DNA from 4 places in the Pseudomonas syringae pv. coryli str. NCPPB 4273 genome. Region 2 is predicted to be linked to each of the others. Evidence: predicted binding sites of a transcription regulator. Region 2 holds the regulator's gene; each other region holds the start of a gene.
What was found. The regulator FliA, encoded in region 2, starts transcription of late flagellar genes. The targets are predictions, from matches to a motif close to CTAAAGTTTNNNNNNNNNNNGCCGNTAA.
Positions count from the first base shown of each region.

Region 1 (5,794 bases), on a different contig from region 2:
CCCATGCATGGACAGCGTATTTCGTTTCCTCAGAACCCTACACAAAGGAGAAACCGCAGTGGCGACCGCGAATAAAAATCTCAAGGCGACTTGGGTCGCAACCGTTACGAATCTTGACTGGCCGTCAGTCTCGTCTCTGGCCATCACTGATGAGGCCGCACGTGTCAGTGCACAGAAAGAAGAGTTGACCGGCATTCTTGATGACATTGCGGCAATGAAAATGAATGCGGTTATATTCCAGGTTGTTCCCTGCGCAGATGCATTCTACGCATCAGACCTGCTTCCATGGTCGAAATACCTGACGGGAACCCTCGGGAAAAATCCCGGCTTCGACCCACTGGCTTATGCTGTTGAGCAGGCGCACGCTCGTCATATTGAGCTGCACGCATGGGTGAACCCGTACCGCGTATCAATGAACACCAGTGATGCCACAATAGAAGAGCTGAATAACTCATCCTCTGACTCGCCGGCCAGTGTGTTTAAACGGCATCCTGAATGGACAGGCACTTCAGCGAAGCGCTTTGTTCTCGATCCCGGCATACCTGAAGTTCAGGCGTGGGTGAATAGCATTGTTGAAGAAATTGTCACTCAATACGATGTGGATGCCATTCAGTTCGACGATTACTTTTATTATGAATCCGCCGATTCCCTGCTCAATGATGATGCTACCTACCAGACCTACAATACGACCTTTACCACAAAGGCCGACTGGCGACGGAATAACACGTATTCGCTGGTTGATACATGCCATAAAAAAATAGCCGCCGTTAACTCGGATGTCTTGTTTGGTATCAGTCCGGCAGGCGTCTGGCGGAATAAATCTGACGACCCGCTGGGGTCTGATACGCAGGCCGGTGCGTCCAACTACGACTTCGCGTATGCAGACACGCGGAAATGGGTCATTGACGGCATCATTGATTATATTGCCCCGCAGGTCTACTGGCCGTTTGCCCGGGAGGTTGCCCGCTATGACGTCATCACACAGTGGTGGGCGGATACCGTGAGGGGTACCGGCACAGCGTTATATATTGGTATGGCTCTGTATAAAGTGGGAACGGCATCAGCAGCCGAGCCCGACTGGACGGTTGAGGGAGGCGTGCCTGAAATGACCCGTCAGCTTGACCTGAATGATTCTCTGACTGAGGTATCCGGGTGCATGTTTTTTCGACATATGTTTCTGCGGGCCTCACAGACTCAGCAGGTGGTTGACTACCTGAAGCGTCGCTGGGCCGACGTCTAATATATTTATTGTTTGGGGGGCACGTAACAGAAAGTGCACTTAAGCCCCGTGCAAGTCCGTAAACCCTCGTGCAGCCAGGCTACTTGCAGGAGCGACCTGGCGTGAAGCAACTGCTGATCTGCGCCCATTTCTCACCGGGCAGCGCTCCGGCCAACATCTGGGCATTAGGCTCTGTACGAAAAGTGGCTGCGCTCGGTGATGCTTCGTTAAAAACAGGCTCGGAATGCTCATTTACAACACGTAGACTCCGCTTCCTCGCCTGTTTTTGCCTCGCCTGACCTTCGCTCGCCGACTTTTCGTACAAAGCCTAGTCAGCGGCGGCAGCTTTTGGACGTCAGGCACCATGAAGTCAATGCTCATCGATTGCAGACCTGTTTTGAGGGAGTGACCGACACCCGTTCGATGTACTGGTATTTCTTGCGGGGCAGAATGGGCAACAGAAAATGCTGGTGTACTCGTTCTGGCTGACCACGATTTCTGTGGCGTGAAGATGTTGAGTTAATCGCGGTGAGATGGATCTTCAGGTAAGCGTGCCAAGAATGCTGTGGAATCAGTATCCACAGCATCACGACCCGAAGCAGTAGAAAACCCTTAGAGCGAAAACCTGGCCACCAGCTTGTTCATGTCTGCAGCAAGCACTGAGAGCTCGGAACTGGCCGCCGCTGTCTGATTGGCCCCCGTTGCGCTCTGGATGGAAAGATCGCGAATACTCATCAGGTTGCCGTCGACCGAACGTGCGACCTGCGCCTGCTGCTCCGATGCGGTCGCAATCATCAGGTTCATTTCGTTGATTTCATTGATTGCCTTCGCGATCAGCGTGAGCGCTGCTCCGGCTTCATGAGCGATGGTGAGTGTGCCATCGGCCTGGTCGCAACTTTCGCTCATGGCCTTGGTGGCCTGCGCAGTGCCCGTGAGGATGTCGCCAATCATTTTCTCGATTTCCTGGGTCGAGGTCTGGGTGCGATGTGCAAGCGCTCTGACTTCATCGGCCACCACCGCGAAACCGCGTCCCTGCTCACCTGCCCGGGCCGCTTCGATTGCCGCGTTCAGGGCCAGGAGATTGGTTTGCTCCGCAATCGTACGAATGACTTCCAATACCTTGCTGATGTCCTTGGACTGCACGGCCAGACGCTCTACATCGGCACTGGTGTTCTGCACGGTCTTGCTCAGTTTCTCGATGGCGTCGACCGTGCTGGTCACCCGTGCCGCGCCGGTGCGGGTTGACTGATCAGAGGCTTTGGCTGCATCCGATGCCGCGGCAGCATTACGCGCCACCTCATCGACTGCAGCGGTCATCTGGTTGACGGCGGTGGCTGCCTGATCGATTTCGTTATTCTGGCGCAGCAAACCTCTGCTCGACTCTTCGGTGACCGCATTCATTTCCTCGGCGGCGGACGCCAGTTGAGTGGATGAATCGCCGATCAGCTTGATCGTATCGCGCAGGTTGTTTTGCATCACCTGGGTAGCGCGCATCAGGTCGGAGAATTCGTCTTTGCCCGTGACGGTAATCACGCTGCGCAGATCACCCTTGGCGATGGTGTCGTTGACCCGCAGCATGTCGCGCAATGGTGCAACGATACTTTTGGTAAACAGCACGGCCAGCACAATCGTCGCCAGCGTCGCGGCTGCAATAATGAAGATCACAAACGTTAAGCCGCTTTGATACGAATCCTCGGATTCTTTTCCTGAGTTGGCGGCCTCGTCAATGTTCATTTGAACAAGTCCGTTTACAGCGTCGTCGAGAAGACGGGTAACAGGGGTGACATTGGAGCTCAGGTAGGCCAGCGCTTCGTTGGCTGCGTTTTTACGGATAAGTGCAGTCACCTGATCGAATGCAACCAGTGCTTTATCGGTGTTTTCAGACACGGCCTTGAACAGTTGTCCTTCTTTATCGCTGGCGACAAACGGGGCGTAAAGGGCTACCTGCTTTTTCAACTCTTCGCTCAGCGAAGCGATCATGCCGGTCGTAGTGGCCATGTCCTGCGGATTGGTCTGGGACAGCATTCTGCGGACTTCCAGGCGCAGGCGCAGCATCGTGGCGTTGATTCTGTCTGCAACCACCACGCTGGCCAGGGCGTCGTTTTCAAGGTCTCTGGCCGTCTCGCGAATTTCCCCCATTTTCCATACTGAAATACCGCCCAAGGCGACCAATAGGAGCGCAATAAACATAAAGCTGAGTGCTGCGCGCGCAGATACTTTCAGGTTTCTCATTGCCACTGACCTCCTTGTAGAATTGATTTTTCACGGTTGTAGAACTATCGGCTACTAATAGTATAACTTTAGGGTGTGAGAATTAGTTGCTGTATTAGTTGTGCACATTTTTGTGTTTCTTTAGTTTTTAGTGCGCTTTTTTGGGGCGGAAACTTATGTAGGCGAAGGGTGGTGCAGCTTGCTTAGTTGCAGCTATTCATCAGTAGGCGATTGAAACAGAAGGACAAAGCCAAGCTTTTAGGGGGGCATACGCCCAGCCGCTCTCACCCCTCTCAATCGTAACCATTCAATACGGTCAGCGTTTCAGGGGCGTCAATCAGAAACTCAAGAGCCGTCGTTTTTTGTCAGGATCGTCCCGCGTGACGACTCGATGCGTGGGCTATCCCACGCAAGGCTTCATAGCGATTCTCTGACCACCAGCGGGCAATCCACCGGCTGGGAGCCCGACACTTCAAGGCTTTCGATCAAGTGCCGGGCGGCGTTGCGACCGATCTCGTAATACGGCAGTTGCACCGTGGTCAGCGCAGGAATGAACAGCTCGGCGATGCCGATCATGTTGTCATAACCCAATACGGCGACATCGCCAGGGATTTTCAGACCCTGGCCCAGCAGCAGCTGGTAGGCACAAAAGGCAATGCGGTCATTGCCGCAGATCAGAATGTCGAACTGCGGACGGCCGTCCAGCATGTGCCGGGCCAGGATGGCGGCAGTTTCCCAATAGGCGTCATGCTCGGACAGGTTGTATTGCAAGAGCTCGTCGCGAGCCAGGCCGAATGCCTCGCAGGCACGCAACATACCCGCCTGGCGGATTTCCCAAGCCAGGCTCTGTTTTGGCAGGTTGATGAACAGCGGGCGTCGATAGCCCTTGCTGAACGCGTGGTGCAACGCACGGTACTGACCGGTTTCGTCGTCCGGCACATAACTGACCAGGCTGCTGTCATCGGCTACGCAGTTGGCGAGCACCAGCGGTTTGCTCTTCAAACGCTGGGGGATACTTACTTTGCGTAAGCCCATGGCGCTGAAGATCAACCCGTCGGGGCGGTGCGAGAGCATCAGGTCGATGTTCTGGTCGGTGGGCGGATTGCTCAGCAGGTTGAGGATAAATACGTTCCAGCCTGCCTGCTGCGCGGTCTGTTCGATGGACAGCAGCAGCTCGACCGCAAACGGCGTCGTTGCGGTGTCCAGGGCAAATACGCCGATGGTTCGGGTCTGCAGGTTGTCGCCGCGAATCCGGCGAGCCGACAGGCTGGGGACGAATTGAAGCTCATCGATCGCGTTGCGCACTCGCTGATAAGTCTCGGGGCTCAGCTTTCCCGGATCATTGAGCGCCCGAGACACCGTCATCAGAGACACACCGGCCAGTTTTGCAACGTCTTTAACTGAGGTCATGCGAGGCGGGGCCTGTCGGGTTGACTGATGATTATCATGCTACAGAGACCTGATTTTTTTCGCGACTTCAATGATTTACCGACAGGTATCCCGAGGAGAGTTGCCATGCGTCGGCAATGCAGACTCGGCCTCCGGTTCCATTGGCAATAAGCTTCACCCCCAGGCTGTCGGTCTGTGGATAAAGGCGGCTGCTGAAGCTGAAACTGCCGTTTTGCTCGAACACCTCAATGGATGAGCGATCAAGGAAGATCTGCAGTTCAAGCTGATTCTGTTGTGGATCTATCGCTACGCTGCGCTGACCGCTGACGTGGGTGCCCGACTGATCTCGGTCCAGTACCAAACGTTTTAGCGCCGCATCGTAGTAAAGCAGAGTCTGCTCCTGGCCATCCGGACTGCAACGCAATGCCACGCCCAGGTGACCTTCGGTACAGTCGAGCAGGTCCAGGTGCACGTGGATTTCGAGCATGTCGCCGTGTATGTCGGTCAGCCACTGGCTACCCGCTTCGCTCCACCAAGGGGTGCCAGGCAACGGTGTTTGGCGCAACGCTATCAGTTCGCGTGCGGGTTGTACGCAAAGGCGATTTGCGCGCACTTCAAGTTCACGCGGCAGGCCGAGCATGCCGCGCCAGTGATGCGCTTCGGTTGGGGTCGGGCTTTCCCACATGTCGACCCACGCCCACAGCAGACGCCTGCCATCGGCAGCCACCAGCGTCTGCGCCGCATAGAAATCGTGGCCGCTGTCCAGCTCGATAAAAGGCCCGCCGGTGAATTGCCATTGATTGTCGACCTGGCCCACTCGATAGCCGGTGTGGAACCGGTTCAGTCGCTCGTAGCGCTGTGCCGGCATGCCCTGGGGGGAGTAAAGCAGTACGTCGCGTCCATTGAGGCCAAACAGGTCCGGGCATTCCCACATATAGCCGTCGCCTTCGTCGCCTGTGGACACATAGCTGACGA
Region 1 covers NZ_AWQP01000005.1:59,791-65,584, forward strand. Annotated here, with positions in the region: gene P406_RS04375 (glycoside hydrolase family 10-like protein) at 59-1,240, shown strand; gene P406_RS04380 (methyl-accepting chemotaxis protein) at 1,832-3,451, opposite strand; gene P406_RS04385 (LacI family DNA-binding transcriptional regulator) at 3,848-4,840, opposite strand; gene P406_RS04390 (glycoside hydrolase family 32 protein) at 4,908-5,794, opposite strand, start outside.
Region 1: a site for FliA is predicted at 3,496-3,523, ahead of P406_RS04380 (methyl-accepting chemotaxis protein). Genes of this name have one in related genera too.

Region 2 (5,794 bases):
GTGCCAGTAAATTCGTGCGCGGCGATGCGATTGCCGGTCTGCTGATTCTGTTCATCAACCTGATCGGCGGCATGCTGGTCGGTATCCTGCAACACAACATGACTTTCGCCGACGCAGGCCGTGTTTATACCCTGCTGACCATCGGTGACGGTTTGGTGGCGCAATTGCCATCACTGCTGCTGTCTACCGCCGCAGCGATCATGGTGACCCGTGCTTCCGGTTCGGAAGAGATGGGCAAGCTGATCAATCGTCAGATGTTCGCTTCGCCCAAGGCGCTGGGTGTTTCCGCTGCAATCATGATCGTCATGGGCCTTGTCCCGGGCATGCCGCACTTTTCCTTTATCAGCCTCGGGCTGGTTGCCGCCGGCGGCGCCTACCTGTTGTGGAAGAAAGAAAACCAGGTGAAGGTCGAGGCCATCGCCGAAGTGCAGCGCCAGCAGGACCTGCTGCCGTCTCCGACCCGCGTTCAGGACGCCAAGGAACTGGGCTGGGATGACGTGACGCCCATCGATATCATCGGTCTGGAAGTGGGTTATCGCCTTATTCCGCTGGTGGATCGCAATCAGGGTGGTCAGTTGCTGGCGCGTATCAAGGGCGTGCGCAAGAAGCTCTCGCAAGAGCTCGGTTTCCTGATGCCCACTGTGCACATTCGCGACAACCTCGATCTGGCGCCCAGCGCCTATCGTCTGACGCTGATGGGCGTGATTCTGGCCGAGGCCGAGATCTACCCGGATCGCGAGCTGGCGATCAACCCTGGTCAAGTGTTCGGCACCCTGAATGGCATCACCGCCAGAGACCCGGCGTTTGGTCTGGAAGCCGTGTGGATCGAAATCAGCCAGCGCAGTCAGGCGCAGTCGCTGGGTTACACCGTGGTCGATGCCAGTACCGTGGTGGCGACCCACTTGAACCAGATTCTCTACAAGCATTCGCATGAGCTGATCGGCCATGAGGAAGTCCAGCAATTGATGCAATTGCTGGCCAAAAGCTCGCCCAAGCTGGCTGAAGAGCTGGTACCTGGCGTGCTGTCGCTGTCCTCGCTGCTCAACGTGCTGCAGGCGCTGCTGGCTGAACACGTACCTGTGCGGGATATCCGCAGCATTGCAGAGGCTATCGCCAACAACGCCGGGAAGAGTCAAGATACCGCCGCTTTGGTGGCCGCAGTGCGCGTGGGTCTGAGCCGCGCAATCGTCCAAAGCATTGTAGGCGTTGAGCCGGAGCTGCCTGTTATCACTCTGGAACCAAGGTTGGAACAGATATTGCTCAATAGTTTGCAGAAGGCTGGTCAGGGTCAGGAAGAAGGCGTTCTTCTTGAGCCAAGCATGGCTGAAAAGCTCCAGCGTTCGTTGATCGAGGCCGCCCAGCGTCAGGAGATGCAAGGGTTGCCGGTAATTCTTCTGGTAGCAGGGCCTGTCCGGGCGATGCTGTCACGATTTGGACGATTGGCTGTACCGAACATGCATGTTCTGGCGTACCAGGAAATTCCGGACAACAAGCAAGTAACCATCGTAGCGACTGTCGGGCCGAACGGCTGAGGTAGTGAGTCATGCAAGTTAAGCGATTTTTCGCCGCCGATATGCGTCAAGCCATGAAGCTGGTTCGCGATGAGCTGGGCGCTGAAGCGGCCATCATCGGTAACCGGCGCATTGCCGGTGGCGTAGAGCTGACTGCTGCTCTGGATTACAAGCTGTCCGCCCTGGCACCGCGTGTGCCGAACATGGAACTGGAAGACGAACTGCGCAAGACTCAGTCGCGCATCGTCTCTGCCCAGGCCGAATTGAACAACCGCAGCGACAGCGACGCATCGATCAACCTGCAGCTGTTTTCCGGCAAGCCGGTCAACCCTGCCGATACGCACATCGAGCCGACACTCGAAGAGCCGCCGCGTCCATTCGCGTACGCAGCGCCACAGGCCGCCGAGCCTGCCATCGGCCAGCGCGCCTATGACTCGATGCGTTCCGAACTGAACGGCCTGCGTGAGCTGCTGGAAGTCCAGCTCGGCTCGCTGGCCTGGAACCAGCTGCAGGGCAGTCGTCCGCAGCAGGCCAACCTGTGGCGTCGTCTGCAACGTGTCGGCCTGTCCGGCCCGCTGTCACGCGACCTGCTGTCGATGATTCCGGAGATTGACGAGCCTCGTCAGGCCTGGCGCATGCTGCTGGCGCACCTGGCACGCATGATCGCCGTACCCGAAGTCGAGCCGCTCGAAGAGGGCGGCGTGATTGCAATGGTCGGTCCTGCCGGAATGGGCAAGACCACCACCCTGGCCAAACTGGCAGCACGTTACGTGCTGAAGTACGGCCCGCAGAATATCGCACTGGTCAGCATGGACAGTTTCCGCATCGGCGCGCAGGAGCAGCTCAAGACCCTTGGGCGCATCCTCAACGTACCGGTCACCCATATCGATCCTGGCCAGTCTCTGGTTCAGGCGCTGGAACCGCTGCTGCGTAAGCGTGTGGTGCTGATTGACACCGCCGGGCTGCAGGCCAGTGATCCTGCGCTGCGCATGCAGCTGGAAAGCCTCGCGGGTCGCGGCATCAAGTCACGCAACTATCTGGTACTGGCCACCACCAGCCAGAAGCAGGTGCTGACAGCCGCGTATCACAGTTACAAACGTTGTGGCCTGGCCGGATGCATTCTGACCAAGCTTGATGAAACGGCCAGCCTCGGTGAAGTCCTGAGCCTGGCGATCAGTCACGAATTACCTGTGGCCTACCTCACGGACGGACCACGCATTCCTGATGACCTGCATATTCCGCGTCGTCATCAGCTGGTAAGCCGCGCGGTGAGTGTGCAGATGCAGGACGAGCCTAGCGAGGAAGCAATGGCTGATATGTTTGCTGACCTCTATCACACCCCTGGCAAGAGAGTGGGTTAAGTGATGGATATTATTGGAATGTCCCTGCGTCAACGGTCTGCCATGCAGTGTTCATTTGCGCACGTGCAGCCCTCGATGTGGTTTCGGTCTACGCAAGACAAGGTAAAGAAATAACATGGGCAGCATGCATCCCGTACAGGTTATCGCGGTGACCGGTGGCAAAGGTGGCGTCGGTAAGACTAACGTGTCAGTGAACCTTTCACTGGCCCTCGCCGAGCTTGGCCGTCGCGTCATGCTGCTGGACGCCGATCTGGGTCTGGCCAATGTCGACGTGCTGCTCGGGTTAACGCCCAAGCGCACACTTGCCGATGTCATCGAGGGGCGTTGTGAGTTGCGCGACGTGCTGTTGCAGGGGCCGGGCGGGGTTCGAATCGTACCCGCTGCTTCCGGCACCCAGAGCATGGTGCATCTGTCGCCCGCCCAGCATGCCGGCCTGATCCAGGCGTTCAGCGAGATTGGCGACAACCTCGATGTGCTGGTGATCGACACGGCCGCCGGTATCGGCGAGTCGGTGGTCAGCTTCGTGCGCGCCGCTCAGGAAGTGCTGCTGGTGGTGTGCGATGAACCCACGTCGATCACCGATGCCTACGCCCTGATCAAACTGCTTAACCGCGATTACGGCATGAACCGCTTCCGGGTACTGGCCAACATGGCTCAGAGCCCGCAGGAAGGGCGCAACTTGTTCGCCAAACTGACCAAAGTGACGGATCGTTTTCTCGATGTTGCGCTGCAGTATGTAGGCGCCGTGCCGTACGACGAGTGCGTACGCAAGGCTGTACAGAAACAGCGCGCCGTTTACGAAGCATTCCCGCGTTCCAAATGTGCTCTGGCTTTCAAGGCCATTGCCCAGAAGGTTGATACTTGGCCGTTGCCAGCCAATCCGCGGGGTCATCTCGAGTTCTTCGTTGAGCGACTCGTTCACCAGACCAGTGCAGGGCCTGTGCAATGACTGCGAGCGGCTACCAGATGTACAGCAAGGCGTCCCGTAATTCACAATATGAGTTGATCGAGCGCTATGCGCCATTGGTCAAGCGTATCGCTTATCATCTGCTGGCGCGCTTGCCGGCCAGTGTGCAGGTCGAGGATCTGATCCAGGCCGGCATGATCGGCCTGCTTGAAGTCTCCACCAAGTATGATTCCACCAAGGGTGCGAGTTTCGAGACCTACGCCGGCATTCGCATCCGTGGTGCGATGCTCGATGAAGTGCGCAAGGGTGACTGGGCGCCACGCTCGGTACACCGCAATACGCGCATGGTCAGTGACGCAATTCGGGCAATTGAAGCTAAAACCGGCCGTGACGCTAAAGATCACGAGGTTGCGGCCGAACTCCAGTTGAGTCTCGATGATTACTACGGGATTTTGAATGACACCTTGGGCAGCCGCCTCTTCAGTTTCGACGACCTGCTGCAGGACGGCGATCATGAAGGGCTGCACGAGGATGGCGCAAGCGGATCGCTTGAGCCGTCGCGCGACCTGGAAGACGAGCGCTTCCAGGCTGCGTTGGCCGATGCAATTGCCAATCTGCCAGAGCGCGAGCGTCTGGTGTTGGCGCTGTACTACGACGAAGAGCTGAACCTCAAGGAAATCGGAGAGGTTCTTGGGGTCAGCGAATCTCGGGTCAGTCAGTTACACAGCCAGTGCGCAGCTCGTTTGCGAGGGCGTTTGGGGGAGTGGCGAGCGCGTTGACAGGCAATGTGCGGTCTTTGGCCGCATGTTGACTGCAAGCCGGCTGTGCAGAGCGTTACGTGGTAACAGGATCGACCCGTCAGAAGCCTGTCAGGCATTGCCTCGATGGGCTTGTTTCTCAGGTCCTTGCCTGTTGTTGTGCCAAGCCCGTCGTCGTTTCGTACAGCCGGGGGTGTGCTGTGCCAGTATTGAGTGAACAGCGTGTTCAGGTGCTGAACGCGTTAAAGACTGCTTGGAGGTCGAATTGGACAAGAACATGAAAATCCTCATCGTTGATGACTTCTCAACGATGCGGCGGATCATCAAGAACCTTTTGCGTGATCTGGGGTTTACCAACACATCGGAAGCGGATGATGGTCTGACCGCATTGCCGATGCTGCAGAGCGGTGCCTTTGACTTTCTGGTGACGGACTGGAACATGCCTGGCATGTCCGGTATCGATCTGCTGCGCGAAGTCCGCAAGGACGAACGCCTCAAGAGCCTTCCCGTGCTGATGGTCACTGCCGAAGCCAAGCGTGAGCAGATCATTGAAGCTGCCCAGGCTGGGGTGAACGGCTATGTAGTCAAGCCATTCACTGCCCAAGCCCTGAAAGACAAGATCGACAAGATCTTTGAACGCGTCAATAGCTGATGCAAGCCGCGAGGGCGCTATGGATAACAATGATTCGATGGCCGACTTTGAGTCGACCTTAAAAAGACACGCGCAGGAACTTGTCACCAGCCTTGAAAAGGGTCGTTTCGGTGACGCTGTGCAACTGATCCACGAACTCAATCAGACACGCGACCGCGGCCTTTATCAGGAAGTGGGCAAGCTGACTCGTGAGCTGCACAGTGCAATCGTAAACTTTCACATCGATCCGCACATGCCTCAAGCCGAGGAAGTGTCGCAGATCACGGATGCTACCGAACGCCTGTCGTATGTGGTGAGGCTGACCGAGAATGCGGCCAACCGCACCATGGACCTGGTGGAGGAGAGTACGCCGGTCATGAACGGCCTGAGTTCCGACGCCAAGGCGTTGAGCGACGACTGGGGACGTTTCATGCGCCGCGAAATCGGTGCCGAAGAGTTCCGCGAGCTGGCCAAGCGGGTCGATGGTTTTCTGACGCGTACCGAGAAGGAAACCCATCAGGTTTCCGCGCATCTCAATGACATTCTGCTTGCCCAGGATTACCAGGACCTTACCGGTCAGGTCATCAAGCGTGTGACGCAACTGGTCACTGAAGTCGAGAGCAATC
Region 2 covers NZ_AWQP01000015.1:6,549-12,342, forward strand. Annotated here, with positions in the region: gene flhA (flagellar biosynthesis protein FlhA) at 1-1,532, shown strand, start outside; gene flhF (flagellar biosynthesis GTPase FlhF) at 1,544-2,872, shown strand; gene fleN (flagellar synthesis regulator FleN) at 2,988-3,821, shown strand; gene fliA (RNA polymerase sigma factor FliA) at 3,818-4,558, shown strand; gene P406_RS07630 (chemotaxis response regulator CheY) at 4,815-5,189, shown strand; gene P406_RS07635 (protein phosphatase CheZ) at 5,209-5,794, shown strand, end outside.

Region 3 (5,794 bases), on a different contig from region 2:
TCTGGAGATCCAGCGTTTGAGGTCGCGGGGATTGGCTTCACTGAATGTCAGGCTCGACTGCGTCGGCGTGGGGGCACGCAATAGCAGAGGGAGGCTAAAATTACTCATGTGACAGGCAAACTCCAACAACTCACTGGCCCGGACGATGGCTTCATATGGGGGCCGAGGTTATCGCGCACCCGCGATGTGCCGAGCATACGCCCATGAAAGTGCGAAGTATCCTACAGCATCAATCGGACGACTTTACCAGTATCGACATCGCTTCGCAGCAGTTATGGCCCTAAGCTACTACCGTCCGGCGGCACGTTGCATGAGCGCCACTGTCCATCATCGGACACTCATGCATCAAGGCTCAGGCCTCCATCATGCCTGGGCCGGAACAGCCAGTGCCTGGCCCATTTGAACCTTGGAGCCAGCGGTCAGTTGTTCGGCCCATTTCACCTGACCTGGACCGAACAGCACGATGGCGGTAGAGCCCAGCTTGAACCGACCCATCTCGGCACCTTTCTCCAGGTGGATCGGTGCACGCGCCGCTTCGTCGTAGCTGAACGTCTTCAGTTCACGCTTGGGCGGTGTGACCAGCCCGGCCCATACCGTTTCGACAGACGCCACAATCATCGCGCCCACCAGTACCACTGCCATTGGCCCGCGCTCGGTGTCGAACAGGCAGACCACCCGCTCGTTACGGGCGAACAGCTCGGGTACGTTTTCGGCTGTGGTCTGGTTGACCGAGAAGATGCGGCCCGGTACGTAGACCATTTCGCGCAGCGTGCCAGCCAGTGGCATGTGTACGCGGTGATAGTCCTTCGGCGACAGGTAGACGGTTGCGAACTCGCCGCCCATGAACGGCGCTGACAGCTTGGGATCACCGCCGAGCAGTTCGAGCACGCTGAAACTGTGGCCCTTGGCCTGGAAGATCCGGCCGTGGTCGATAGGGCCCAACTGGCTGATGGCACCGTCGGCTGGCGAAAGAATCGCGCCCGGCGTGGCATCGAGCGGGCGGGCGTCGGCTTTCAATGCGCGGGTGAAGAACGCATTGAAGTGCTCGTAGGACGTCAGGTCTTCGACCAGTGCCTGCGACATGTCCACTTGATAACGGCGGGCAAACCACGCGGTGAAAGCGTTTTTGAACCAGCGCACGCGGCATTCGGCAACGCAGCCTGCCAGTCGGGACAGCAGGTGGTGCGGCAGCAGGTACTGGCTGATGATGAACAAGCGGTCTTTCATTGAAGGTCCTGAGGATGAGTGTCCTGAATATTTCTGTGAGGTCCGTCCCGGTTCGGTGGCGCGGACAGGTTCGACAGTTTCGGCTGGTGCTGGTGCTGGTGCTGGCTGCGCAGACGTGACGGGTTGTGCAACCTCGACTGCCTCGACGGGCGCGGCGGCCACATTCGGGAGTTCTACCGGTGTCTCCGGGTGATTGCCCCATTCGCCCCACGAGCCGGCATAGGCCTTGACCCTTGGATAGCCCAGCGCCTTGGCCACCAGATAGGTGAAGCCCGAGCGGTGATGGGTCTGACAGTGCGTGATGATTTCCTTGTCGGGCGTGATGCCCAGCTCGCGAAGGATCTCCGGCATGTCCTGGCGAATACGCAGGTTGCGCGCCTTGTCCATGCCCGCCGTCCACTCGAAATTGACGGCGCCGGGTATGTGGCCGCCTTTGGCCGCGACCACTTTTTCGCCCGAATACTCGGTCGGCGCGCGGGCATCCCAGATCGCCAGGTCGGCGGCGCCCAGACGACTCTGCAGGTACTCACGCGTGGCGGTAGGTTCGTCGTGCAGCGTCGTCAGCGTGACCGGGGCATCGGCAGCAGGCGGAACGTCGGTGCTCAGCGGCAGCAATTGCGCTTCCCAGGCCAGCAGCCCACCGTCCAGATAGTGATAACGGCTGTGGCCGATGACATCCAGCAGCCAGATGAAACGCCCAGCCCAGCCGCCGCCTTCGTCATCGTAGACGACATACACGGCGTCGGGATTGTGGCCCAGCTCGCCGAACAGTTGCTTAAGACTGGCAGTGTCGGGCAGCAGGCCGGGGGCAGGAGGCTTGCCCAGCTGTGTACGTTTCGGATCGACGAAGCGGGCACCGCGAATGTGCCCGGCTTCGTAGCGAGCGCTGCTGGTCAGATCCACGAGGATCAGTTCCGGGGCGTCTAGACGCTCAAGCAGATCGTTGGGTTCGATGACCAGCGACAAGCCAGTGAATGCGGACATTTGCAGCCTCCGATGAAAGGAAAGGGGCGAATTGTACGCCAGGCCTCAGGCTTTGCGATGACTAAAGATGCCCAGTGCCCGTTCAATACATTGCGCGGTTTTTCCGAATGCCTGTACGGAAATTTCCGACAAGGCCCCGCCGCCCTGGTCGGCGACCACCAGCAGCATGACTTTGCCGTTGTTGCTCAGCGAGCGAATCAGCCAGTGCTGGCCGCTGAACAGGGTTTTCAGCTGCGGGGGCAGCAGCGCGGCAAATTGCGCACTGTTGGCGGGTGTCATGCGTAACTGCGTCGGCTGGGTCAGCAGGCGTTGCAGCACGGTGCTTTCCTTGATGAACAGCTGCAAGGTAGCGGCGTCCTTTGGCAGGCCGGCAGTCTGGTTGACGCGCAGCACCGTTGACGTCTTGTCCAGCATCAGCAGCATGACCCGCTCCATGCCACACGAGATAAATGCATCGCGCGCCGAGGTGGTCAGGTGCATGGCGTTGATGAACGGGCTGGGATCCTGCAGCAGCTCGGCGCATTGCTTGCGCCACAGTTGCAGGGCGTCGGCCGATGGCGGCGGTGCAGGTTCATTGTCACGCCTTACACGCCGTGCGTCCCACGGCCAGATCAGCGATTCGGCCGGGTGCCAGAGGTCTTTTTCCGCATGGACGCGTGCGCTGCTGGCGGCATTCTGGTGCGCCTGTTGCTGTACTTCGCTCATCGACTGTTGCAGGTACAGGCTGGTCAGCCGTTCCCAGCGCAGGCAATGCGGGCTGTTCCAGGCCTGTTGTGCGGCCAGCGCCAGGCCGTTGCCCAGCAACACGGTATTGGCGGGCTGATTCAGCCAGCGGCGCAGGTTGGGGTCGTCGTCCATGAGTTGTTGCTGCTGCAGCGGGCTGTTGTCTTCGCGGGCGATGCGCAGCGCCTTGGCCAGATCGCGTCGCTCGTTGATCAACAGCTTATAGCCGCGCGTAACCCAGATCGGCAGGCGCCAGAACTCTGCGAGTGCCAGGCACAATTCCAGCAGGTTGACGCCGAACAGCTCTTTTTCCACTGCAACGCTGGAATGGCCCTTGTGGATAACCCGCAGCTCCAGTTCTTCGAGCAGCTTCGGATAGGCCAGCGCCATTGGCCAGAGCGGCGACAGAAACAGCAGGCTGCCCATGTGAATGTCCTGCCAGAGTCGCGCAAGGCGGCTGGCAAACAGGCCGTTGGCCTGTTGCGTGGCGTGCTGGCTGACCAGAATCAGCTGGCGATAGGCTGCAGGAATTTCTTCGGGCGGCTTGGCCGGCAAACGGCCCAGCAGGACTTCGGTACGCGCCAGACCCAGGCGGTTGATCGCAATTTCGAGGCTCTCGGCCTGCTCGGTCAACCCGTGGGTGTGATGGTTGGCCTCGCGCATCACGCTGAGCACCAGCGCAGGACTTTCCTGCATCATTTCGGCGATTTCACGCAGCGACCGACGACTGTCGTTCAGTGCGGCGCGGACGTGTCCATGATTGACGGCAGGGACCGGCAACGCGATGCCGTCAAGCAGTTTGACCCAGGCATCCAGCGTCTTCGGAACGAGGTGATGTGCTGCGTGTACTGTCGGCATTCGAGGGCCTGTGCGGCTGATTATCTGAGCTGGGAAACCGCCAGCGTACGGGGCCCTGAGGCCATTTTCCTCCTTTTATGGAGGCGCATAAATGGGTTTTTCAAAAGAACCGGCTATAGTCTGGCCCAGTTAGGCCGATAAGGAGAAGAAGAGATTCAACAACTTCCGGACTGTCCCTGAACCCGACTCAGTAAAGTATTTTTTCCTATGGCTAAAATCATCGGCATCATTGTCGTTATCGCAAGTGTCCTCGGTGGATATGTGCTGTCCCATGGCAAGGTCATGGCGCTGTTCCAGCCCTACGAGGTCTTGATTATCGGCGGTGCTGCGCTGGGCGCGTTCCTCCAGGCCAACCCTGGCTACATGTTCATGCACGTGTTCAAGAAGTCGCTGAAGATGTTCGGTACGCGCTTCACACATGCCTATTACCTCGAAGTGCTGGGGCTGGTTTACGAAATCCTCAACAAAAGCCGCCGTGAAGGCATGATGGCGATTGAAGGGGATATCGAAGACGCTGCTTCCAGCCCGATCTTCGCCAAATACCCGGGTGTCCTCAAGGATGAGCGCATGACTGCGTACATCTGCGACTACCTGCGCATCATGTCGTCCGGCAACATGGCTCCCCATGAGCTGGAAGGTCTGTTCGACATGGAACTGCTGAGCATGAAAGAAGACCTCGAGCATCCATCCCACGCCATTACCGGTATCGCTGACGGTATGCCCGGTTTCGGTATCGTGGCTGCGGTACTGGGTATCGTGGTGACCATGGCGTCGCTGGGTTCCGGCGACAAGGCTGCGATCGGTATGCACGTAGGTGCGGCGCTGGTCGGTACGTTCTTCGGTATTCTCGCGGCTTACGGTTTCTTCGGTCCTCTGGCCACCAGCCTTGCGCATGATGCCAAGGAAGAAATGAACGTCTACGAGGCCATCAAGGCGTCGCTGGTGGCCTCGGCCTCCGGCATGCCGCCTTCGCTGGCTGTCGAGTTCGGCCGCAAGGTTCTCTATCCGCTGCATCGCCCCAGCTTCAGCGAGCTGGAACAAGCGGTTCGCGGTCGCTAAGTCATGGAAAATAATCAGCCGATTATCATCAAGCGCGTAAAGCGCTTTGGTGGCGGACATCACGGCGGTGCCTGGAAAATCGCGTTTGCCGACTTCGCGACCGCGATGATGGCGTTCTTTCTGGTGCTGTGGCTGATGTCGTCTGCCACCCCCGAGCAATTGCTCGCGGTCGCCGGTTATTTCAAGGACCCGGTCGGCTTTTCGGACAGCGGTTCGCCGTATGTGATCGATCTGGGCGGTTCGCCAGAGATGTCGCCGAACCAGACGCTGAACCCTGAGGTTCAGACCACGCCGTCGCCGGATACGGTGCCGATCGAAGCGGAAAATGCCGAGACCAAGGCTGAAGCGGTGGAGCAGGAGCGTCTGGAGATGCTGCTCCAGGAGTTGCAGACCAAGGTCGAGGAAAATCCGCAGCTGCAGAAATTCAAGGATCAGATTCTGTTCGAGATCACTCAGGACGGTTTGCGTATCCAGATCATGGATGCGGAAAACCGGCCGATGTTCGACTCGGGCAGCGCGCGCCTCAAGCCTTATTTCGAAGACATTCTGCTGGCCCTGGCTGACACCATCAAAAGTGTGCCGAACAAGGTCAGTATCAGCGGCCACACCGATGCAACGCCTTTTGTGGGCAGTGGCGGGTTCGGCAACTGGGAGCTGTCGGCCAACCGTGCCAACGCTGCACGCCGTGCGCTGGTAGCCGGGACGTATCCGGATTCACAAGTGGCCAGGGTAGTGGGGTACGCGTCGTCTGCTCTTTATGACCGCCAGAACCCGACCAACCCGATCAATCGCCGCATCGATATCGTGGTGCTGACCAAAAAGGCCCAGCACCGCATCGAGGGCGATCAGAACTCCGGTGGTGCGCCAGTCACACCCGCCGCGCCGGCAGCACCGGCGCCAGCGACACCCGCGGTTCCGGCGGTACCTGCTGCTCCGGGGGCTT
Region 3 covers NZ_AWQP01000019.1:148,904-154,697, forward strand. Annotated here, with positions in the region: gene P406_RS09710 (cyclic-di-GMP receptor FimW-related protein) at 1-108, opposite strand, end outside; gene asd (archaetidylserine decarboxylase) at 364-1,227, opposite strand; partial or broken gene P406_RS29775 (rhodanese-like domain-containing protein) at 1,396-2,211, opposite strand; gene P406_RS09720 (HDOD domain-containing protein) at 2,257-3,792, opposite strand; gene motA (flagellar motor stator protein MotA) at 4,000-4,851, shown strand; gene motB (flagellar motor protein MotB) at 4,855-5,794, shown strand, end outside.
Region 3: a site for FliA is predicted at 3,906-3,933, ahead of motA (flagellar motor stator protein MotA). Genes of this name have one in related genera too.

Region 4 (5,794 bases), on a different contig from region 2:
GAGTCAGGTGGCCGTGACGAAGCCAGCATGCTGATTCGCAGCCTGGCGATCATGCAGCGTGACCTGCGCAGCATGATCGAGGTGGTGCGCAGCAATGCCAATGACGTCAGTGGCATGAGTCGTCAGCTCAGCAGTGGTTGCCATGAGGTGGCCGACAGCAGCCGGCAGCAGAGTTCGGCAGCCGGCACCATGTCGGCGGCGACCAGCGAGATGACCGCAAGCATTGAAGAAATCACCCGGCATGCCGGGCAGGCCCTGGAAATGGCCAGTCAGGCCGAATCCCTGGCCAAGAACGGCGGCCGGGTGATTCATCAGGTGGTCAGTGACATGGACAGCATTGCCCGCTCGGCGCAGCAGTCGGCTCAGGTGATCCGCACGCTGGACAAGGATTCGGAAGGCATCTTCAATATTATTCAGGTCATCAAGGGCATTGCCGACCAGACCAACCTGCTGGCGCTCAACGCGGCCATCGAAGCCGCCCGCGCTGGCGAGCAGGGCCGTGGTTTTGCCGTGGTGGCCGACGAGGTGCGCAGCCTGGCAGGGCGCACCAGTGCTTCCACTCAGGAAATCACCACCATGGTTGCGCGCATTCAGCAGAGCACCCGCGAAGCGGTTACCAGCATGGAGGCCGGTGTGGCCCAGGTCGACAAGGGCATGGCGGTGACCGCCGAAGTGGAACGTGCGATCAGCGATATCCTGGATGCCACGCTGAGCACCACGCAACTGGTCAACGACATCACCCGCACCATTGGCGAGCAAAGCCTGGCCAGTAATGAAATCGCTCATCAGGTTGAAATGATTGCCAGCATGTCCGAGGGCAATAGCCGGGTTATCGGCCAGACCGCCAGTACTACTGATGAACTGTCGGTAATGGCCGGGCAGCTTTCACAATCGGTCGATCGCTTTCAGCTGTGATATCAAATTGCCCAACTCTGCAGTACTCTGCGGCGCGAAAAGCGCCGTGAGCTGCGTGGCCGAAATTTTTCCGCCTCTGCTGAAGGCGAACGCATTAAAGCTTTGGTAGCGAGAGACGTTAACCATCGCACCAGAACCACCCTTGTACCCAGGAGCAGCAAAATGCAGACGTTAAAGGCTTTGTACGAGTCAGTTGAAAGGCAGTTTTTCAACACGCTGACCAAGAAGCTATCAAGCCTTTTCCTGCTGGTCCTGGTCAGCGCCTTGCTGTATTGGGTAGCGTTGAACATTCGTTCCGACATCATGCTGCAATTGCGCGGCACGCAAACGGACCCCGCCGCGCTGGGCGTGATTCAGAGTCAGCTGGATCTGCTGAGCAACGCGATTCTGCTGAGCACGCTGTTCACGCTGGTCATGGTCAGCTTCATGGTCTGGTATTTCCGCCACCTGATCGTGCGTCCGGTGATGTCCATGACTCGCGCGCTCGAAGAAGTCGCCAGTGGCGAAGGTGATCTGTCGAGGGACCTGCCGCTGCTCACCCATGACGAGATCCGCGGGCTGGCCAGTACCTGCAATCTCTTTCTGGCCAAACAGCGCGAGATCATCAGCAGCATTCAGGGGCTGACTGTGCAGATCGCCGTCGAGTCGGCACGTTCGCTGAAGAACATCAGTGATTCCAGCGACAGCGCGACCGATCAGGCCCGCTTCGCCAGAGAAGTGATGGACCAGAGCAACATGGCAGTGGGCAGCATCGAGGATGTCTCGCAGCAGACCCAGGGCATTTCCAGCACCACCGCGCAGAACCTGAGCATGGCGCGCGATTCTTATGCCGAATTGCTGGAAGTGACCGGAAACATCAGCCAGATATCCAGCAGCCTCAATGAGTTCGGTGGACTGGTCTCTGGCTTGAATGAGCGTTCATCAAGCATCAAGTCGATTGTCGGCCTTATTCAGCAGATTTCTTCGCAAACCAACCTGCTGGCGCTCAATGCGGCCATCGAAGCGGCACGTGCAGGGGAGAGTGGTCGAGGTTTTGCGGTGGTGGCTGACGAGGTGCGCACGCTGGCGCAAAACGTCAGTAAAGCCACTGACGACATCTCGCGCAACATCGACGCCATGCTTCAGGAAGTCAGCTCCACACACGAACAGACCATTCAGATCAGCCACAGCGCCCGCGAAACCCAGCTGGTGGTAGAGCGTGCGTCCGGCCATTTCGAAAGCATGATCGGCGATTTCGAGTCGACCAACGACAAGCTCGCCGACATCGCTGCGCACATTCAGCAGTTCGCCTCTACAAACACGGGGATCAATGAGCGGGTAACGCGGATCTATTCCGATAGCCAGGCCATCGACCAGCGCATGCAGCACTCCGCGACGGCCACCCGGGATCTGTCAAGCGTGGCCGAGCAGGTGCAGGCGCTGCTGGGGCGATTCGTGCTTGGGCATGGCGAACTGGATGCGGCGATCACTCGCGCCAGCCAGTGCCGTGACATTCTGCAAGCACGCCTGGCCGAGCTGCACAAGCAGGGCGTCAATCTGTTCGATCAGAGTTACAAGCTGATTCCGGGCACAGATCCCAAACAATACACGACCGGTTACACCGAGCGTTTTGCGCAAATCTGCCAGGAAGAATGTGACAAGCTGACCAAGGGCACACGCGGCGGCAAGGTCACCTTCATCGTCGACAGCAAGGGCTATTGCCCGGTCAACAACAGTTGGGTATCGCAAAAACCTACCGGCAATCGTGAAGTCGACCTGCCGGTGTGCCGCAACAAACGCATGTTCTCCGACCCGATCGGCCTGCGCGCTGCGGGCAATAAACAGCGTTTTCTGTTGCAGACTTACCTGCGTGATACCGGCGAAATCATGACTGAAATCGATGTGCCGTTCTTCTTTGAAGGGCGCCACTGGGGCAACTTGCGCATGGGCTTCGATGCAGCGCTGCTGCTGGGCAAGTGACTGAATATGCCAGGGCCTGCGCCATGCGCAGGCTGATGGCGCTTTTCAGCCCAGCAGATGTTGGGAGATGTACCTGGATATCTGGACGATAGAGGTCTTGCCGGTGAATTCGAATTTCACCTTGCCGACCGCCGAAAAGTAGATTTCCAGTTCAGAGTCCAGATCGAAGGTGCCCGAGGTCTCGACCGACCAGGCCACGATGTTCTTGTACGGCAGGGAAGTGAAGTCCTTCTTGCTGCCTGTCAGGCCCTGGACATTGACCGCGATGATGCGCTTGGTCGTGAACACTACGCCATCGCGCATGGACTTATAAGCATCGATAACCTCTTCGCCGTCGAGCAGCAGGTCCTTGACCCGGTCCGCGTATTCGTCATTCTGCTTGAGTTTGAAGAAGCCCTTGTTGTTGAAGTCGATCATCTGTCTATCCTTGAACATCTGTTCGGGGGGGTACGCGACGTGCGCAGCCGGGTGTCCGAAGCCGTCGCAGAATAACATCGCTCAACCTGTCTCATGTATTTGCGACATGGATATTCAGGCTGGCGGTGCCCCAAACGACTGAACGTTTGCGCCAATAAAAGCTCCATTTTCAAGCGGCGCTGATTTCCAGAACGCCACCGGAGGTGTGACTTTGAACATTCAAGACCTGACCAAGCATGTAAAGGATCAAACGGTTCGTGAACTCGATCTGATCTCCATGGAAGGCGGTTCCTACGTGCTGCACGCAAAGCTCGACGGCAAGTCTGTGCCGGTGGAAGATTCGAGCGGGAAAACCCTGCACGTTGCCTCGGTGGAAGAAGCGCGCAAGGTGCTGTCTTCGGTGTCTGACGTAAAGTTGTTCATGACCCAGGCCGTGGCGCATGACGAAATGGTCGGTCTGGACGATGTCCGGGCACAGTCTTCGCGGCACGAGATACCCTTGCGCTCCAGCCTGTGATTGCCGATCAGGCGTTGTTGCGCCTGACCGCAACGCACTTGATTTCGAGCAACAATCCGGGGTGCGCCAGTTCGGCCACGCCGATGCAGGTCCAGGCACATTGGCCACGCGGGAAAATGCGGTTCTTCACGTCACGAAACACCGCCATGTGCTCGCTCATGGCGACGTGATAAGTGGTCATGTCGACGATATCGTCGAAGGTGCAGCCGCCCTCGGCGAGTACCGTGCGCAGATTCTCCCAGCAGGCGATGAATTGCGCCTCGGGGTTGAGGATGACCTCCATATCCCGTGTACGTCCCACCTGGCCCGCGCAATACAGGGTATCCCCAACCCTGACCGCAGGTGCATAGCCTGCACGGTCCATGATCGACTGCATGGTGGGCGGAATGATGAGCTCTCGGTCTGACATGTTGTAACACCTGTTCGTAACGCTTGAATGTGCAATGGCTGATCTGGCTATCGCTGTTGCGGCCTACGCCTTGGCGGCCGGTCTGGCAGCACGCCGCGGCTTTTTCGCCGCAGTGTCCGCTGTGGCGGTGGAGGTCTTGGCGACGCGCTTTGTGGTCTTGCGTTTTTTCTTCCAGGGCGGCGCAACGCCTGCCGGGCTGGCCGGCCCGCTGATGCTCATACGCATGCCAACGCAACGGCTGACCTGTTTGCTCATCCACGCCGCCTGTTTGGCAACGAACTCTTCGAGGCTCATTTCGCCGCTCTGGACCATGTCCAGCGCCTGCTCCCAGATGGCGGTGGTGCCCGGGTCAGCGATGGCACGCGGCACGGCGTCGATCAGGCTGAAGGCTGCCGGTGCTGCGCACAGCGCTTTGCCCTGCTTGGTCAGGTAGCCACGGTCCAGCAGGCCTTGAATGATCCCGGCGCGGGTGGCTTCGGTGCCGATGCCGGTGGTGTCCTTGAGCTTCTGTTTGAGCAGCGGGTCTTCCACCAGTTTGGCGACGTTCTTCATCGCCTTGATCAGGTCTCCCTCGGTGAACGGTTTCGGCGGCTGGGTCCAGAGGTCCTTGAGGATGACCTCGGCGACTGCACACTCGCAGCCCTGAAACAATGCCGGCAACGGCTGCGGGGCAGGCGCTTCGCGACCCTTGGCCGGGGCCAGCGCTTCGGGCATCGCACGCTTCCAGCCCGGCTCGACGATCTGCTTGCCCACCGCACGCAGCGCGTGGCCCGCACAGTCGAAGTCAGCCTGGGTGCGGTCGTATTCATGGTTGGGCAGAAACTGGGCCAGGTAACGCGCCCTGATCAGGGTGTACACCGCTCGCGGTTTACCGGTCAGACGCTCTACGCCGCGCACCGCTGCAGTGGGAATGATGCCGTGGTGGGCCGTCACTTTGCTGTCATTCCAGGCGCGCGACCGACGTTGTGGGTCCATGTGCGGCGACAGGCCTGCCAGCGCAGGGTCGGACTTGCACAGCGCCGCGATGATACCTGCCGCTTCACCGTGCTGACTGTTCGGCAGGTACCCACAATCGCTGCGCGGGTAGGTGATGACCTTGTGGGTTTCGTACAGGGACTGGGCGATGTCGAGGGTTTCCTGCGCGCCGAGCCCGAGCTTCTTCGAACAGATTTCCTGCAGGGTGCCCAGGTCGAACGGCAAGGGCGCGGCTTCGCGAATGCGTTCGGTGCGCAGCTTGACCAGTCGTGCGCTGGCGGCGGCGCGCATGTCGTGCGCAGCCTGTTGCGCCAGCGCCTGGTTCAGGCAGCGGTCCTGGTCGTCGCAGGCATCCGATGGTGCGCGCCACTGGGCAATGAAAGCCTGATTGTCATGCAGCAGCCTGACGTCAATCGCCCAGTAGGGCGCCGGGACGAAGTTGGCGATGCTGCGATCACGGTCCACGACCAGTCGCAGGGTCGGGGTTTGTACACGGCCCACTGGCAACACGCCCTGATAACCGGATTGTCGACCCAGCAGGGTGAACAGACGGCTCATGTTCATGCCGATCAGCCAGTCGGCGCGTGATCGTCCCAGTGCCG
Region 4 covers NZ_AWQP01000016.1:36,306-42,099, reverse strand. Annotated here, with positions in the region: partial or broken gene P406_RS30170 (MCP four helix bundle domain-containing protein) at 1-57, shown strand, start outside; gene P406_RS30165 (methyl-accepting chemotaxis protein) at 52-915, shown strand; gene P406_RS07865 (methyl-accepting chemotaxis protein) at 1,078-2,874, shown strand; gene P406_RS07860 (PH domain-containing protein) at 2,920-3,291, opposite strand; gene P406_RS07855 (DUF6482 family protein) at 3,497-3,808, shown strand; gene P406_RS07850 (RidA family protein) at 3,816-4,217, opposite strand; gene P406_RS07845 (DNA topoisomerase III) at 4,281-5,794, opposite strand, start outside.
Region 4: a site for FliA is predicted at 1,010-1,037, ahead of P406_RS07865 (methyl-accepting chemotaxis protein). Genes of this name have one in related genera too.